4 regions of the Methylobacterium marchantiae genome follow, and region 2 is predicted to be linked to each of the others. Evidence: predicted binding sites of a transcription regulator. Region 2 holds the regulator's gene; each other region holds the start of a gene.
The links. Region 2 encodes LexA, which represses DNA repair genes until DNA is damaged. Its sites were predicted from a motif close to TGTTCNNNNTGTGTTCNG; they were not measured.
Positions count from the first base shown of each region.

Region 1 (4,157 bases), on a different contig from region 2:
ACGCCCGCCGGGTCCGGCAGGGCGATCATCGCCACGTCCCGGACGGGCTCGGCCCAGGGGAGGCGTTCACCGATCCGCTCGTGGTTGCCACGGATCAGGAGCTTGCGACCGTTAAGGCGTAGGAAAATCGCGAGCGCATAAGTCTCGGTGCACCGGTATGCGAAGTCGCCCAGGTGCCAGACCGTGTCATCCGGGTGGACGACGGCGTTCCAACGTTCGACCAGGGTCTCGTCGTGCTCGTGAAGCGAAGCGAACGGTCGCTGGGTCTGCATCCTCGGGCTGAGGATGAGAGCTTGATGGCCAACGTGGCTGTCGGCCGTAAAATGTACCTTTGGCATTTTAACCTCTCGCAATTGCGGAGGCTTCGCGCGCGGCATCGCTCTCCGGGATTAGTCGGTCGGGGGCGGCGCCATGCGTTTCATCGTTACTATCCTTGAAGCTTCCGCGTGATCGCCTGGCCGGTCCCCGAACGCAAGGGGCGTGAGAAGCTTGTCAGGCCGCGGCGACTATCGGAATCTCGTCGAGGCGGGTCGTGTAACGGGGCGACCGCATCTTGAACTTGGTCGACCATTCGCGGTTCGGGGCGAACCCGGCGGCGCCCGGGACGACGGCGCCTCGTCCGAAGCGGCGATTGCAGGCGTCGAGCGCCTCCATCAGGGCGGCTCCCATCTCGCGGTCGAGTTGGCCCAAGCCCGGCATCGCACGCTGCGATGCGGCCAGCGGCATCAGGTCGGTGGTGACCACCCCGGCCTTGGAATAGCGGAACCCGTCCCGCCTGGTCTTCCGGACGCCGTGGGTGGCGGCCTTCACCAGGGCGAGAGTGTCGCTGGTCGCCTCGGGGAGCGTCACGACGGTCGAGACCGAGCGTTGAGGCCGGTCGCGGTCATGCTCCGAGGTGTGGAAGAAGACCGTCACGTGGTTGGTCGCCAACCCCTCGCGGCGGAGCTTCTCGCCGAGTCTGGAGGCATGGGTGGCGACGGCCTGCTCCATGGTGGCGCGATCCTCGACGCGCTCGGAGAACGACCGGGTGACGGCGCATCCCTTACGGGTGGCGGCTACCGTCTCCAGGTCTAGGCAGGCCATACCCCGCAGCTCGTGGACGAGGCGCTCGCCCACGACTGTCATGGCCTTGCGGGCGACGCGTGGGTCGAAGTCGCGGACATCGGCGGCGCTGTCGCATCCCAGGGCTTCCAGGCGCCGGGCGTTTGCCGGCCCCACACCCCAGATGTCGCCCACCGGGATGCGGATGATCCAGTGGTCGTACTGCTCCGGGTCGGTCAGGTCGCAGACCCCTTCGAGCTCGGGTACCTTCTTGGCGATGTGGTTGGCGAGCTTGGCCAACGTCTTGGTCGACCCGATGCCGACGCAGGTGGGGATGCCCGTCCAGGCCCGTACGGTCGCCCGCATGTCCCTGCATAAGGACGCCCGGTCCTGGTTGCGCACGTCGGAGATGTCGAGAAAACTCTCGTCGATGGAGTAAATCTCGATGCGGGGCGAGAAGTCCCGGTAGACCGCGTTCACCCGGGCCGACATGTCTCCATAAAGGGCGTAGTTCGAGGAGTAGACTTGGACACCCTGCTGCCGGCACATGTCCCGGATCTTGAACCAGGGCTCGCCCATCCGGATGCCGAGCGCCTTGGCCTCGTTGGTCCGGGCAATCGCGCAGCCATCGTTGTTGGACAGCACGATCACCGGCACCTTCGCCAGCCGAGCATCGAAGACCCGCTCGCACGAGCAGTAGAACGAGTTGCCGTCGGAGAGCGCGTAGGCCCGGGCGCTCATTCGCAGCGGCGCTTCGCACAGACGGACCCGGAGACGACGCCCCAGACCTCAATGACAGCGTCGGGGGAGAGTTGGAACTCGGGGAAGCGAGGGTTGGCGAAGTGCAGCGAGATGCGCGGCCCTTGGCGCTTCCAGACCTTGAAGGATCGCTCGCCGTCGATGTCGACAACGACGATGTCGCCGTTGCGCGGGGTGAGCGAGCGGTCGACGACGGCGAGGTCGCCGTCGAACAGGCGGGCTAGGATCATGCTGTCGCCGGCGACCCGGACCAGGAAGGTGGCCGGGCGGTTGACGATCAGTAGGCGCTGGAGGTCGATCTCTTCCTCGATGAAGTCGTCGGCCGGACTCGGGAAGCCGGCCTGGACAGGCTTGGCGAGAAGGGACACCGGCATGGAAAAGCCGATGTTTATGCCAGTGATCTGCATGGTGCTCCTCCAAGAGTCCAGGAACAAAAGCAGAACACGTTTGGCCGGTTCCGTATAGCGGCTACGCTTGGGTGCGAAGCCACAATTCGATGAGGTCCCGCCGATGGTGGAGTGGGGAAAACCCGTCTCCCGCGATAGAGGCGGTTCATGCACCCGCCGTCCGCGAAGGGATGCCACGGACGGTAGGGGTGGACTACGTAGGCAGGGCGCCGTTGATCGCCCGGATCACCTTCTCCGCATTGTCCAGGGTGGCCTCGATGGCGGGGGTCTTTTCGTCCAGAACGGCGGGATTGCGAATAAGCCAGTCCGCCGGCGTGAAGTGATCGAACTCTGGCGTGTCGGGAGGCAGCAGCTTGAAGGCCGCCTCCACCCGCTTGACCAGTCGCACAATACCCCCCGCCTCCTTGTCGAGCTTGGCGGTCGTCAGCACACCGCGGCCCTTCAGGCCGTAGGCTCCGTTGACAATGGCGAGGTAGACTTCCGGGTCGAAGATGTCCTCGACATCCCCCTCTGGCAGGCCGAGCACGTCGGGGTAGTTCATGATGCGGTTCTCGGGGATCGCACCTGCGGCCCGGAGTTGCTCCAGCTTGCGCTTGTCGCCCTGAGCCCTGTCGGACATCACCGCGATGTGCAGCTTCGCGCCCTTGAACAGCGAGACGAACGACTGGATCTTGTCGAGGCCGCCGGCCGGGCAGATCGTCCAGCGCGGATCGAGCGCGATACGCTTGCGGCGCTTCAACTGGGCCGAGAGCGCATTGAGGAAGACGAGGTCGCCGGGCCCCTCGACCAGCAAGGTGTGCTTGCCGATAAACAGGGCCTGGGTCACGTCGTAGCCCAGCGCCGCCTGGAGCGGGAACAGCGTGTCCGGATCGGTCGCCAGGACGTCATCGCGCACCTTGGTGCCCTTCGTCGTCGGGAAGCCGTTCGGCCGCTGTTCGATCTGGTCCTCGACGATGCGCGAGAGCGTCAGGTCGTCGGGTGGAACCATGAACGGCGAATGGGTCGAGAACACCACCTGGTGGTGGGGCACCAGCTTGTCGCCGAAGTACCTCAACAGGTCGGCCTGGGCCTTTCCGTGAAGGGTCAGCCCTGGCTCGTCGAGCAGGAGCACCAGGCTGCCGCCCTGCTTGCTGACCTGGGCGAACTTCACCAGGAACGAGAAGAACCAGATGAAACCGGCGCTCCGCTCCGAGAAGGGGACCGAGACGCGATGCAGGATGTTTTTGACGCGGGCGCGCGCGATCACGCCCTCGTCAAACGGCGCGGGGTCGTTCGGCTCCGCCTTTGTGACCCTGACCTCGATCTCCAGGAACGGGTTCTGGGTCCAGTATTCCCGCAGTTGGTCGGTGATCGCGTTCGACGCGGATTCGCATTTCGCGTTCAGCGACTCGTAGGTCTTCGACTCGCGGATCTCCTCGACCGAGGTCCCGGCGAACTCCAGGAAATCGAGGAAAACCAGCTCGGGGACTTCGAGAGGCTCGCTCGACCTATGCGGGCGGCGACCAAATCGATGGACGCCGCCATCCTCGTCCCTCTCGATGTCGTCGACGCGGATCTGGCCGGCCATGCGGTCGTAGTGCGAGAAGTACATGAAGCTTGGGCAGGCCGAGCGAACGTGGCTCGCAATAGCGTTGAGCACCGATTTGCCTGGCAAGGCTTCCAGGGCATCCAGTAGCGCCTGTTGGGCTGCGGATATTTCCTCCAGGCCCTCCAGGGCCTTCCGGACCGCTGCCGCCGAACCGGAGGCCGCAAAGGCGCGTCGCTCATCCTCGGTTAGCCCATGCCTGTCGGTGAGGAAGGCCATGCAGGCGGCCTCGTCGAGGTGCACGGTCACTCCGATCCCGCCACCGTAGCGCCGGCTGAGGGTCACCTGGGACGACGCGAGGCAGCCGGGCCCGAAAGATGCGGCGAGGTCGTTCATCTCGGCGTCGGACAAGGTCCACCGGGTCG
Region 1 covers NZ_JBHTND010000005.1:24,519-28,675, forward strand. The annotation lists gene ACFQ4G_RS05110 (metallophosphoesterase) at 1-338, opposite strand, end outside; gene ACFQ4G_RS05115 (Y-family DNA polymerase) at 493-1,782, opposite strand; gene ACFQ4G_RS05120 (LexA family protein) at 1,779-2,207, opposite strand; gene ACFQ4G_RS05125 (AAA family ATPase) at 2,401-4,157, opposite strand, start outside.
Region 1: ACFQ4G_RS05120 (LexA family protein) is a predicted target of LexA. The motif match lies at 2,227-2,244, and genes of this name have one in related genera.

Region 2 (4,157 bases):
TGCGCCTGGACCGCGTGGCGGCGCCCGTCCTCGCCCGCACGACGATCGCACCGCTCACCGGCCTCGTGGAAGCCCTGGACGAGCGCGAGGTCGGTGCGCGCCTGATCGTCCGCGTCGAGAGCTTCGGTACCCTCGCACCGGAGCGGCGTCCGACCCGGGTCCGCGTCTCCTATAAGCGGGCCCTCGCGCTGAAGCCTGGCGATTTCATCTCGGCGACCGCCCGGCTCCTGCCGCCACCCGAGGCGGCACGCCCCGGCGGATACGATTTCGCCCGCGACGCCTACTTTCGCGGGATCGGCGCCGTCGGCTCCCTCGTCGGCAAGATCGAGGTCAAACCCCCGCCCAGACCGATGCCCTGGACCGTCTCGGTGGCGGCCGCGGTGGACGATGCGCGCAACGCCCTGACGCGGCGCATCACCGATGCCAATGGCGGGCAGGCCGGCGCCGTGGCGGCCGCCCTGGTCACCGGCAAGCGCGGCCTCATCAACGCCGAGACCAACGACATCCTGCGGGCGGCCGGGATCTACCACGTGGTCTCGATCTCGGGGCTGCACATGGTGCTCGCCGCAGGCGTGGTGTTCTGGCTCGTGCGCGCGCTCCTCGCCCTGGTGCCGGGCCTCGCCCTGACCTGGCCGATCAAGAAGATCGCCGCCGGTTTCGCCATGGTGGGCGTCACCGCCTATTGCGTCTTCTCGGGCTGGGACATCGCCGCAGAGCGCTCGCTGATCATGACCCTGGTGATGCTCGGCGCGATCCTCGTGGATCGACCGGCCCTGAGCATGCGCAATCTCGCGCTGGCCGCCCTGATCGCGCTCGCACGCGAGCCGGAAGGCCTGCTCGGCCCGAGCTTCCAGATGTCCTTCGGGGCCGTCGCCGGCCTCATCGCCTGCGCCACCGCGCTCAACCGCTGGATGCCTCAGCGGGAGGGCCACGGTCTTCTCGCCCGCGCTTTCCGCTTCGTGATCGTCGCGGTCGTCGGCACCCTGGCGACGACCCTGGTGGCGCAGATCGCGACAGCCCCCTTCGCCACCTACCATTTCCAGACCGTCCAGCCCTTCGGCATCGTCGGCAACGCCCTCACGCTGCCGCTCGTCTCCCTCGCGGTGATGCCGGCGGCGGTCCTCGGGATCCTCGCCTATCCTTTCGCCCTCGATCAGCCGGTCTGGTGGGCGATGGGGCTCGCGGTGCGCGGAATGCTCACGATCTCCGGATGGATCAGCGGGTTCGGCCACGCCACCCTCGTCGTCCCGGCCTATGGCAGCACGGCGCTCGGCCTGCTCGCCATCGCCCTCCTGCTGCTGACCGTGCCGGTCTCGCATCTGCGCTGGATCGGGCTCGCCCCCGCCGGAATCGGCATGGTGCTGGCGGCGACGCCGCAGCGCTACGATCTCTATGTGGACCGCGAGGGAACGGGCGCCGCACTGCGCGATCGGGACGGGCGACTGGCCATCCTCGGCAAGCCGCCGGATTTCGTCCTCGAACAATGGCTCAAGGCGGACGGCGATTCGCGGAAAGCCGGCGCGGTATCGGCGTCGGATCGAAGCCGCTGCGACCCGATCGGCTGCACGATCGAGACGGAGCCGGGTCGAGCCATCGCCCTCGTCAAGGACAAGCGGGCCTTCGCCGAGGATTGCGCGCGAGCGACGATCGTCATTGCCCGCCGGGATGCGCCGCCGGGATGCCGGGCCAGCCTCGTCATCGATCGGGCCTATCTCGCCGCCCGAGGGGCGACGGCGATACGCTTCACGCCGGACGGTCCGGTCGCGACATCGGCGAGAGAGCCCGGATCTCGACCGCCATGGCGCCGAGCATGGCCCGAACCGGCGCCGAAGCCTTCGACACAGACGGCACCATCGAAGACGCCGGATGCCGAAGCCGAGGACGGCGAGCCGTCAGCGGACGTCTCTCCGGACCAGGATCAGTAGCGGCGCACCAGGCTGACGAGGCGTCCCTGGATCTGGACCCGATCGGGGCCGAGTACCCTGGTCTCGTAGGCGGGATTCGCGGCTTCGAGGGCGATGGACGACCCGCGCCGGCGCAGGCGCTTCAGCGTCGCCTCCTCGTCGTCGATGAGGGCGACGATGATGTCGCCCGTATTGGCGGTGTCCTGCTTCTTGATGACCACCAGATCGCCGTCGAGGATGCCCGCCTCGATCATCGAATCGCCGCGCACTTCGAGCGCGTAATGCTCGCCGCCGGCTAGGAAGTCGGGTGACAGCGTCACCGAATGGCTCTGGTTCTGGATCGCCGAGATCGGCGTACCGGCCGCGATGCGACCCATGACCGGGATGGTGATGGCCCGTCCGCTCTCGTCCTGAGCCTGGGCGGTGGGTTGACGGACCGACGGCATTGCCTTCGATCGCCCGCCTTCGACGACGCTCGGCGTGAAGCGGCGAACCTCGCCTGCGGGAGCGGAAACGGGACGAGGCGCGGGAGCGCCGGCGAGGCTTTCCGGCATCCGGATCACCTCGATCGCCCTGGCACGGTTCGGAAGGCGCCGCAGGAAACCACGCTCCTCGAGCGCCGTGATCAGGCGATGGATGCCCGATTTCGACTTCAGGTCGAGGGCGTCCTTCATCTCGTCGAACGACGGAGGCACGCCGCTCTCCTGCATCCGTTGCTGGATGAATTGGAGAAGATCCAGCTGTTTACGCGTCAACATACAGATCACTCTTCCACTGAAGCCAAGCTGCGGCGAATGCCTGACGAAACAAAACACGAACACGGTAGACGTTCCGCAAGTGTTCTGCAAGGGTTCCGTTAACCCGATGGTAGAGTTTGTTCCTTGGGCGCGATGTTCCGCTCGCGGGCGGGCAGCCGTCGAGACGGCTGCCGGATTCGCGGACGCGGCATAGGTGCGAAAACACTCGCTCGAACCGGGCCATATCCGCCATTTAAGACGATCTCGACCGAATCGCCGAAGCAGTCCGTCAGCCGCGTGGGTAGACGATGATCGAGAGGTAGGTCATCGGCGTCTGCAACAGCCTGGCCGGACCGTGCAAGCCGTTGGAATCGAACAGCAACGAGTCGCCCGGCAGGAGATGATAGTCTTCTCCCGCATGGTGATACATCATCTCGCCGGTGAGCATGTAGATGAACTCGGTGCCGACGTGACGAAAGCTGGTATAGGCCTCCGCCTCGGTCTCGAGGGTGATCAGGTAGGGTTCGAGGGCGACCTCGCCGCCGATCCCGGCCCCGAGCAACTCGTAGATATGGCCGACCTTGGTGCCCCGGCGCTCGATGACGACGCCCTGGCCCCGCTTGACGTGGGAGCAGTCCCGCCGCTCTTCGAAAGCCGAGAACAGGGCCGTGATCGGCACATTCAGCGCCGTTGCGATGGCGTTGATGGAGGAGAGCGAGGGCGAGATCGCGCCGTTCTCGATCTTCGACACCATCCCCAGGGAGATGCCGGCGGCATTCCCGAGATCGGCCACCGAGAGATCCCGCTCCCGGCGCAGCAGCCTGATCTGGTGGCCGAGCGCCTTCTCCAGAGGCTTCTCCTCGACGGAAGGAGCATTCGACGCAGTGGTGAGCATGACCCGATCCGCACCTTCCCGGCCCGACGCCGCGACCGGCCGCGGGCCGTCACCCATTATGGCGGCGGGCCCCGCCCTTCGCCAGTGCGGGCAGCCGCGGAATCTTCCAAACTCTACAATGTCGTAGGGGCGCCTTCACTCCGTCCGGAGACGAGACCGGCGAGCCGGATTCCGGCCCTCGACCTCGTGGCGGACAAATGCGCATCGACCTTCAGTCGAGGTAATCGCCGTATTTCTCCACATGGCTGGCGAGGCCCAGACCATGTTCCCGCACCAGGCGTTCGGCCAATTCCGCGTCGCGGGCTTCCAGCGCCTTGATGATCGCCACGTGTTCCTTGATCGAGTTGGCGGCGCGGTCGCCCTGGCGGAGGGCGGTGTTGCGGATGCCGCGGACATGCATCAGCAGGTTGCTGGTGATGTCCTTGATCACGTCGCACTGGCCGAGCGAGATGATCTTCTGGTGGAAGCGGATATTGGCTTCCGAGTATTCGTCGAGGTGGTCGGACGGGCGTCCCTCGTAGAATTCGGGGAAATGCTCGCGCAGGCCATGCAGCTGCTCGTCGGTGGCGCGCTCGCAGGCGAGGCGGGCGGCCATGCTCTCCAGGGCCGACCAGGCCTGGA
Region 2 covers NZ_JBHTND010000018.1:8,577-12,733, reverse strand. The annotation lists gene ACFQ4G_RS13905 (ComEC/Rec2 family competence protein) at 1-1,925, shown strand, start outside; gene lexA (transcriptional repressor LexA) at 1,919-2,662, opposite strand; gene ACFQ4G_RS13895 (helix-turn-helix domain-containing protein) at 2,931-3,536, opposite strand; gene ACFQ4G_RS13890 (GntR family transcriptional regulator) at 3,748-4,157, opposite strand, start outside.

Region 3 (4,157 bases), on a different contig from region 2:
GCGGATTCGCCCGCGGCGGCGGGTTTGGCGTCTATCGCGGCGGCTTCCGTAGCGCTGGCTTCGGTGGATACCGCGGCGGCTACGGCGGCTATCGTGGCGGTTGGGGACGCGGCTACGGGCGTGGCTACGGCTACGGCCTCGGTGGTCTGGGCCTCGGCGTCGGTCTTGGCTTGGCTGCCGGCGGCCTTTATGGTGGATATGGCGGCTACGGATACCCGGCCTATGGCTACGGTTACGCACCGGCGGCCTATGGTGGGTACGGCGGATATGGTGGCGGATGCTACACCGTCCCGCGTACCCGTTGGACCCCTTACGGACCCCGTCGCGTACTGATCGAACGCTGCTACTGAGCCGGCCAGTCGGCAATTGGTCATAGACAGACGGAAGGGACCGCCTCGGCGGTCCCTTTTCTGTTCGGTTTCAGTTTCGCAACGCCCTATCGTCGGCTCTGCTCGTCCCGTCGCATCGGCATGGCATCGATGATGGCGAACAGGCGCGACGTCGGGATCGGCCCCGCTTCCGACAGCTTCGCCTCCCCGTCCTTGCCGACCAGCACGACGCGGAACTGACTGGCTGAAATGCCGAACCCTTTGCGTATCCGCACAGCCTCCGGGGCGTCGCCGATCGCTTCGATGATCACGAGATCGCGTTCCGCGAAATCCGCTATCCTCGCTCTTGCTTCGCGTCTCTGAACCTCGATCTGCGGATCACTGCGCTCCGGCGCGGCGATGACGAGAACACGCGACTTCCAGCGATAGACGGCGAGAGAATCGTCGGCGGAAGCCTGAGACGCCGAGCCGGCCAGGCTCGCGGCCGCGACAAGGAGGACAAGGAGGAAAGGGGGGATCATCGAGGCACTCCGATCGTTGAATTGTGAGTGGGGCTCAAGAGAAACAACGCCGCTCGGCCCGGCCTGTGCCTTGGGCTCGCCCATGCCGTTCGACGCACCGGGACGCCGCCGGAATGCCTCACTCACATTTTTCTCGAATCGCCGAGCATCCTCTCGGCGGTCCCGTCCTCTCGAACGGAGCGTCAGACCATGGTCGCCGTCAATCGCCGCATCGTCCTCGCCTCCCGCCCGCATGGCGAGCCGACGGAAGCGCATTTCCGCCTCGAGGAGAGCCGCATTCCGACACCGGGCGAGGGAGAGATACTGTTACGCAACCGCATCCTCTCGCTCGACCCCTACATGCGCGGGCGGATGAGCGCGGCCAAGTCCTATGCCGAGCCTGTCGCCATCGGTGAGACCATGGTCGGCGCCACCGTGTCCGACGTGGTCGCCTCGCACCATCCGGATTACCGCGAAGGCGAGGTGGTCACCGGCTTCGGCGGCTGGCAGGATTTCGCCGTCTCCAACGGCAAGGGATTGCGCAAGCTCGATCCGGCTGCCGCCCCGGTCAGTACGTCGCTTGGCGTACTCGGGATGCCTGGCATGACCGCCTATACCGGTCTTCTCAGCATCGGACGGCCCAAGGCCGGTGAAACCGTGGTGGTGGCAGCCGCCGCCGGCCCGGTGGGCTCTCTCGTCGGCCAGATCGCCAAGCTGAAGGGCGCCCGCGCCGTCGGCATCGCCGGTGGGCCGGAGAAATGCGCTTACCTCACCGACGTTCTCGGCTTCGACGCGGCCGTCGATCATCGCACGGACGACCTTCCCGGCGCGCTGGCCGCGGCCTGCCCGGAGGGGATCGACGTCTATTTCGAGAATGTCGGCGGCGCGGTGTTCGACGCGGTGCTTCCGCTCCTCAACGATTTCGCCCGCATCCCGGTCTGTGGCCTCGTCTCCGGCTACAGCCTCACAGAATTGCCGCCCGGGCCGGACCGCAGCCCGGTCCTCATGCGCAACATCCTCACCAAGCGCCTGACCCTGCGCGGCTTCATCGTCTGGGATTTCGCCGATCAGGAGGAGGAATTCCTCGGCGAGGTCGGAACCTGGCTGAGAGAGGGCAGGGTCAAGCACAGGGAGGACATCGTCGAGGGTCTGGACGCTGCACCGGAAGCGTTCATCGGGCTCCTGAAGGGACGGAATTTCGGCAAGATGCTGGTGCGGATCGCGTGAGTGCAAAACTCGCGATCCTTGCGTGCCAAATCGAACAAAGATAGAACATTCGGACTGTGATCGGTGGGGACAAGCCCACCCTCCCGATTGCCGCCCGGCGGGCCGAAGTTCATGAAGGGCGAACGGGACGGACGGCGTGTGAGGCCCTCCGTCGGTGAGATCGATCGAGAGGAGAGCGGCATGGCCGGCAGCGTCAACAAGGTGATTTTGGTGGGCAATCTCGGGCGTGACCCCGAGACCCGGCGCCTCGCCTCCGGCGACCCCGTGGTCAACCTGCGCATCGCCACATCCGAGTCCTGGAAGGACAAGATGTCGGGCGAGCGCAAGGAGAAGACCGAGTGGCACGCGGTCGTGATCTACAACGAGAACCTCGCCCGGGTGGCCGAGCAGTACCTGCGCAAGGGCTCGAAGGTCTACATCGAGGGCCAGCTCCAGACTCGAAAATGGGCCGACCAGTCGGGCGTCGAGAAATACACGACCGAGGTCGTGCTGCAGCGCTTCCGCGGTGAGCTCACCCTCCTCGACGGCCGCGGCGGTGGCGGCGAGATGAGCGCCGACGAGGAAGGCGGCGGTCAGATCAGCCGCGGCGGCGATTACGGCGGTGCCCGTGGCGGAGATCGCGGTGGCGACCGGGCAGGTGATCGCGGCGGGGAATATGGCGGCGGCCGCGCTTCGGGCGGCGAGCGGCGTCCGGCGGCGGCGAGCTCGTCCAAGCCGAACTACGATCTCGACGACGACATTCCGTTCTAGGCTCCTGCCGATTTCGGCCGAGCCAGCCGGAAATCGAAGAGCGCCGTCGGAATTCGACGGACTTGGCGCTTCCTTAACCACGCTTCCGCCAAGAATGCTCCACCCGTGGCGAGACCCGCTCCTGACCGAGCGCGACACGGGATCAGGCGGAGCGATCGATGAGCCAACACACCGAGACCCTGGTCATCGGGGCAGGACCGGCCGGATTGACGGCCGGCTACCTGCTGTCGAAGAACGGGCGCGATGTCGTGGTTCTGGAGCGCGACCCTCGTCAGGTCGGCGGCATCAGCCGGACCGTCTCGCACAACGGCTTCCTGTTCGATATCGGCGGCCACCGCTTCTTCTCGAAGTCGAAGGCGGTGGTCGATCTCTGGGACGAACTCCTGCCTGACGATTTCATCGACCGACCGCGCCTGTCGCGGATTTTCTACAAGGGTAAGTACTACGCCTATCCGCTGAAGGCCTTCGAGGCCCTGCGCAACCTGGGCGTCCTGCAGAGCACCGCCTGCGTCCTGTCCTATCTCTATGCCCGTGCCCGGCCGATCGAGCAGCCGAAGAGCTTCCACGATTGGGTGCGCAACCAGTTCGGCGAGCGCCTGTTCTCGATCTTCTTCAAGACCTACACCGAGAAGGTCTGGGGCATGTCCTGCGACGCCATCTCGGCCGATTGGGCGGCTCAGCGCATCAAGGGGCTCGATCTCGGCGCCGCGATCCGCGACGCGCTGGCCCGCTCCCTCGGCCTGAAGGCCAGGCCGAAGCCCGGCGAGCCGGTGATCAAGACGCTGATCGAGTCCTTCCGCTATCCGCGGCGCGGTCCCGGCATGGTCTGGGAAGCGGCCGCCGCGAAGATCGCGGCGCAGGGAGGACGCGTGCTCCTCGACCGGGGCGTTGACGGCGTGAGCTTCGATGCCGCGACCGGCATCTGGACGGTCTCGGCGATCCGTGGCGACGGCACTCGGGAGACCTACACGGCGCGCAACCTCGTCTCGTCGGCACCGGTGCGCGAACTCGTGGATTCGATCACGCCGCGTCCCTTGAGCACCTTCCAGGCCCGTGCCCTTCAGTATCGCGACTTCCTCACGGTCGCCCTCATCGCCAAGGTGCGCGAGGATTTCCCCGACAACTGGATCTATATCCATGATCCGTCCGTGATGGTCGGGCGGGTGCAGAACTTCCGCTCCTGGTCGCCGGAGATGGTGCCGGACGATGCCTATACCTGCCTCGGCCTCGAATATTTCTGCTTCGAAGGCGACGGGCTGTGGACCATGGCCGACGAGGGCCTCGTGGCCCTGGCCAAGGCCGAGATAGGGAAGATCGGACTGATCGCGCCGGACGACGTGGTCGATGCCTG
Region 3 covers NZ_JBHTND010000013.1:94,475-98,631, reverse strand. The annotation lists gene ACFQ4G_RS11430 (hypothetical protein) at 1-350, shown strand, start outside; gene ACFQ4G_RS11425 (DUF4174 domain-containing protein) at 437-934, opposite strand; gene ACFQ4G_RS11420 (NADP-dependent oxidoreductase) at 1,040-2,056, shown strand; gene ssb (single-stranded DNA-binding protein) at 2,237-2,806, shown strand; gene ACFQ4G_RS11410 (NAD(P)/FAD-dependent oxidoreductase) at 2,965-4,157, shown strand, end outside.
Region 3: ssb (single-stranded DNA-binding protein) is a predicted target of LexA. The motif match lies at 2,087-2,104, and genes of this name have one in related genera.

Region 4 (4,157 bases), on a different contig from region 2:
CATCGCCGCGACGGCCTTGGCGGGGTTTCGCTTGATCGGCATCTGCGGCTCCCTCTCGATCATGGCCTCGGTGCGGGCCGCCGCGGCGCGGACGAGACCGGGGATCGCCGCGGTCTCGGGCATGTTGCGCCAGTACTTCTTCGGCATCTCCGCCCGCATGGCGGCGAGGTTGGTGCGGGCCGGGTTGAAGGTGCTCTCGTAATAGTCGCGCCAGCCGGCCTCGAACCCGTCGGCCTCGGGCGCGTCCTCGCGACGTCCGGGCGGGCCGAAGGTGAGGGCGGCGCCGTCCCAATGGGCGGACCCGTCCGGCGTCAGGATCGACCAGTTCAGCGACCGGAACCGCGAGACGAAGAACGTGCTCGCCGCCTGCAGGATGTGATGGTCCGGCTCGAACCAGGCGACGAAGCGCTCGGCCCCCTCCACCTCGGTCCGGCGGAAGCGCAGGAAGGCGTGCATCTTGTGCAGGTCGCGGGCAATGGCCTTGCGCATCCGGTCGAGGCGATGGACCAGCGGATCGCTCCCCACCTCCAGCAATTCGCGCTCGCCGTGGGTGATGCGCCAGATCAGTCGGTAGAGGAGGGCGTAGCGCTCGGGGTCGCGGTGCGGCACCACCATGCGGATCAGGTCGGCCACCGGCCGCGGCAGGCTTAGCGGCGCATCGGAGCCGGATTCCGGCTGGGAGACCTGTCCGAACAGGCCGGGGGCCTGCCCGATGGACCAGACTACTTTATCGGGCGGGACCGATGCCGCTGCGAGCCGGCGCACGGCGGCACGAAAGCCGTCGAGATCGGCGCCTTCGCGGAGGGAGACCGTCTGGAGTGATCCACCCGACCTTTCCCCCTCTGCGGGGGAGGGTGGCCCTCGCGTGAGAGAGGGTCGGGAGAGGGGAGCGCGTTGTCCGGAGAGGTCGTCCCCGCTCCCGCCTGCTCCGCAGGCACCCTCCCCCGCAGAGGGGGAAGGGTGGTGCTCACCATCGCGGTCCATCAGAACAGGCTCAGCTGCCGCGCCGGCTCCGCGAGCTTGGTCCGCAGATCGAGCCGGTCGGTGCCGCCGGGCCCCGGGTGGTAATCGGCGGCGATGAGGAAGGGGCGGGCGCGCTTGAGGCCGGAGGTGAGGCGGGCGACGTCGTCGAGGCGCAGCCGCGTATGCCGGCGTGCCGTCACGATCTTGTCGACGGCACGGGCACCGAGGCCCGGCACCCGCAGCAGCATCTCCCGGTCGGCCGCGTTCACGTCCACGGGAAAGCGGCCCCGGTTCTTGAGCGCCCAGGCGAGCTTCGGATCGATGTCGAGGGAGAACATGCCGTCCTCGGCCGCATCCGCCACGTCGTCGGCGGAGAAGTCGTAGTACCGGATCAGCCAATCGGCCTGATAGAGCCGGTGCTCGCGCTGGAGCGGCGGCGATTTCAGCGGCAGGATGGTGGAGCCGTCGGGGATCGGGCTGAAGGCCGAGTAATAGACCCGCTTGAGGTTGAACGAACCGTAGAGATGGGCGCTCTTGCGGATCAGAGCCTCGTCCGTGGTCGCATCCGCGCCGACGATGACCTGCGTCGACTGGCCGGCGGGCGAGAAGCGGCGCTTCTCGGCCTTGGCCTCGGTGATCCGCGCGCCGATCTGCTTCATCGCGTTCTGGATGACCGGCCCGTTCTTCTCGGGCGCCAGCCGGTGCAGGCTGGCATCGGTGGGGAGTTCGAGATTGATCGAGAGCCGGTCGGCGTAGAGGCCGGCCTCCTCCACGAGCCACGGGCTCGCCTCCGGAATCGACTTGAGGTGGATGTAGCCGCGAAAGCCGTGGTCGCGCCGCAGGCTCTTCGCCACCCGCGTCAGCAGTTCCATCGTGTGGTCGGGCGATTTGATGATGCCGGACGAGAGGAACAGCCCCTCGATGTAGTTGCGCTTGTAGAACTCCACCGTGAGGGTCACGACCTCCTCGACGCTGAACTTGGCGCGCTGGACGTTGGAGGAGCGCCGGTTCACGCAATAGGCGCAGTCGAACAGGCAATAGTTCGTCAGCAGGATCTTCAGGAGCGAGATGCAGCGCCCGTCCGGCGTGTAGGCGTGGCAGATGCCGGCCCCGGTGGTCGAGCCGAGTTCGCCCTTCCCCGCGACGCGTTTCGGCGCCCCCGACGACGAGCAGGAGGCATCGTATTTCGCGGCATCGGCCAGGATGCGCAGCTTCTTGGCGAGGGTCTCGTCCATGACAGGGACATGCGCGTCGTTCGTGTTTCGTTCAAGTTTTTGTCGGGTCCGGTCGGAAATGTCGCAGCGTGCGGTGTCTCCGCTCCCGCACGCGACGAGAGGGGGTCGCACGACTTGCCTCCATCACCGGTCGAGACCGTCCTCCTCGTCCGGATCCGCATCGATCGTCGTCTTCGCCAAGCCATACGAGAATCCGGCCCGCGCCATGGCGGCGATGTCCTTGTCGCGGTGGGCGGCGCGGGTGCCGGGGCGCCGGAACGGGCCGAGCCGGCGGCGCCTGGCATAGGCGCGCGCCGCCGCCTCTTCGGCATCCGTGCCTTCCTCCTCGGCCTTGTCGCGCTCGGTCTCGAGGGTCTCGGCGATCAGCGTCCGGTCGACGCCCTTGGCGGCGAGCTTGGCGGACAGGCCGCGTGCGGAGGTGCCGCGCCGGCGCAGGGTTGCCGCCCGCGCGGCGGTGAAGCGGGCATCGTCCACGAGGCCGGACGAGCGGGCGCGCTCCACGATGGTCGCGATCGTCTCGGCGAAGGCGGCCGGATCCTCGTCCCGAAGCCGGCACCTTTTGGCGACGCGCCGCTCCAGAACCTGGCGCAGCATCGCCACCGAGGCGCTGTAGCGCTCCAGATAGTGCAGGGCGACCCGCTCCAGATAGGTCGCCGTCACCGGCGGCGTGGGCTTTGCTTGGGAAGGCTTCGCTCCCGAGGGGTCGTCCCTGGAGGAGGATGCGGAACGCCGCCCCGCAACGTTTCGAGCGCTCATCGGTTCATCACGCTTCGGACAGGTTTCAGGATCATGAGGCCCCTCGTCTCGACCGAGAACCGGTTGCCTGTCTTACCCCGAGAGGACGCATGCATGTCATGCCGGCATTCCTCCTGAAGCGCGAATGGCTCCTCGTCGTGCTCGGCCTCGGCTTCGCCGTGCTCGCGGCCGCCGTGGTCTACCTGTCGCGTCCGACGGCGCTCACCGTGGCGGTCGGTCCCCGCGACGGGGCCGAGGCGCAACTGCTCGAAACCTATGCCCAGGCCCTGCACCGGGCGCGCGAGGACGTCCGGCTGAACGTCGTGACCTATGACGACGTCCGCGACAGCGCCGCGGCGCTCCAGGCCGGGCGCGCCGATCTCGCCGTGGTCCGGCCCGATGTGTTCCTGCCCGATAACGGCCTGACCCTGGCGCTCCTCCACGAGGAGACCCTGCTGATCGCGACGCCCGAGGCGAGCGGGATCGAGAGCTTTCCCGATCTCGCCAAGAAGCGCCTCGGCATCGTCGAGCGCCACGCGGCCGACCGGCCCTTCGTCACCAATCTCCTGAGCTTCTACGATTTCACCATCGCGCCGCCGCCCGAGGCGGGACAGGTCCCCGCCGCCAGCCACGTCGCCCTCGTCTCCCTCAAGCCCGGCGAGGTCACCGCCGCCCTGCAGGCCGGGACCGTGGACGCCGTCGCCGTCATCGCGGCGCCGACCTCGAAGGCGGCGATCTCCACCGTCCGCGCGGTGGAAATGGCGTCGGCGGAGAAGAAGATCACCATCGTCTCGGTGCCGGACGGCGATGCGATCGTCCAGCGCATGCCCGAACTGCAATCGGCGACGATTCCCGCCGGCACCTTCGGCGGCCGGCCCAAGCGGCCGGACGAGGACGTGAAGACGGTGGGGGCCTCCTACCGGCTGATGGCGCGGGGTGCCGTGAGCCGGTACTCGGTCGCCTCCGTCACGCAGCACCTGTTCGAATGGCGCTCCAAGCTCGCGCCGAGCGCGCCCATCGCCAACCTGATGAAGGCGCCGGATTTCGAGACGACGGTGGCGGCCACCAGCGCCCGCCTGCCCAACCATCCGGGCGCGGTCGACTATTTCGAGCGCGAGCAGCAGACCCTGTTCGAGCGCTACGAGGATTACGTCTACCTGCTCGCCTTCTTCGGCGGCACGATCGGTTCGGGCATCGCCTGGCTCGGCCAGCGCCTCGCCCGTC
Region 4 covers NZ_JBHTND010000004.1:12,739-16,895, forward strand. The annotation lists partial or broken gene ACFQ4G_RS04020 (UdgX family uracil-DNA binding protein) at 1-855, opposite strand, end outside; gene ACFQ4G_RS04025 (putative DNA modification/repair radical SAM protein) at 984-2,198, opposite strand; gene ACFQ4G_RS04030 (RecX family transcriptional regulator) at 2,322-2,858, opposite strand; gene ACFQ4G_RS04035 (TAXI family TRAP transporter solute-binding subunit) at 3,044-4,157, shown strand, end outside.
Region 4: ACFQ4G_RS04025 (putative DNA modification/repair radical SAM protein) is a predicted target of LexA. The motif match lies at 2,216-2,233, and genes of this name have one in related genera.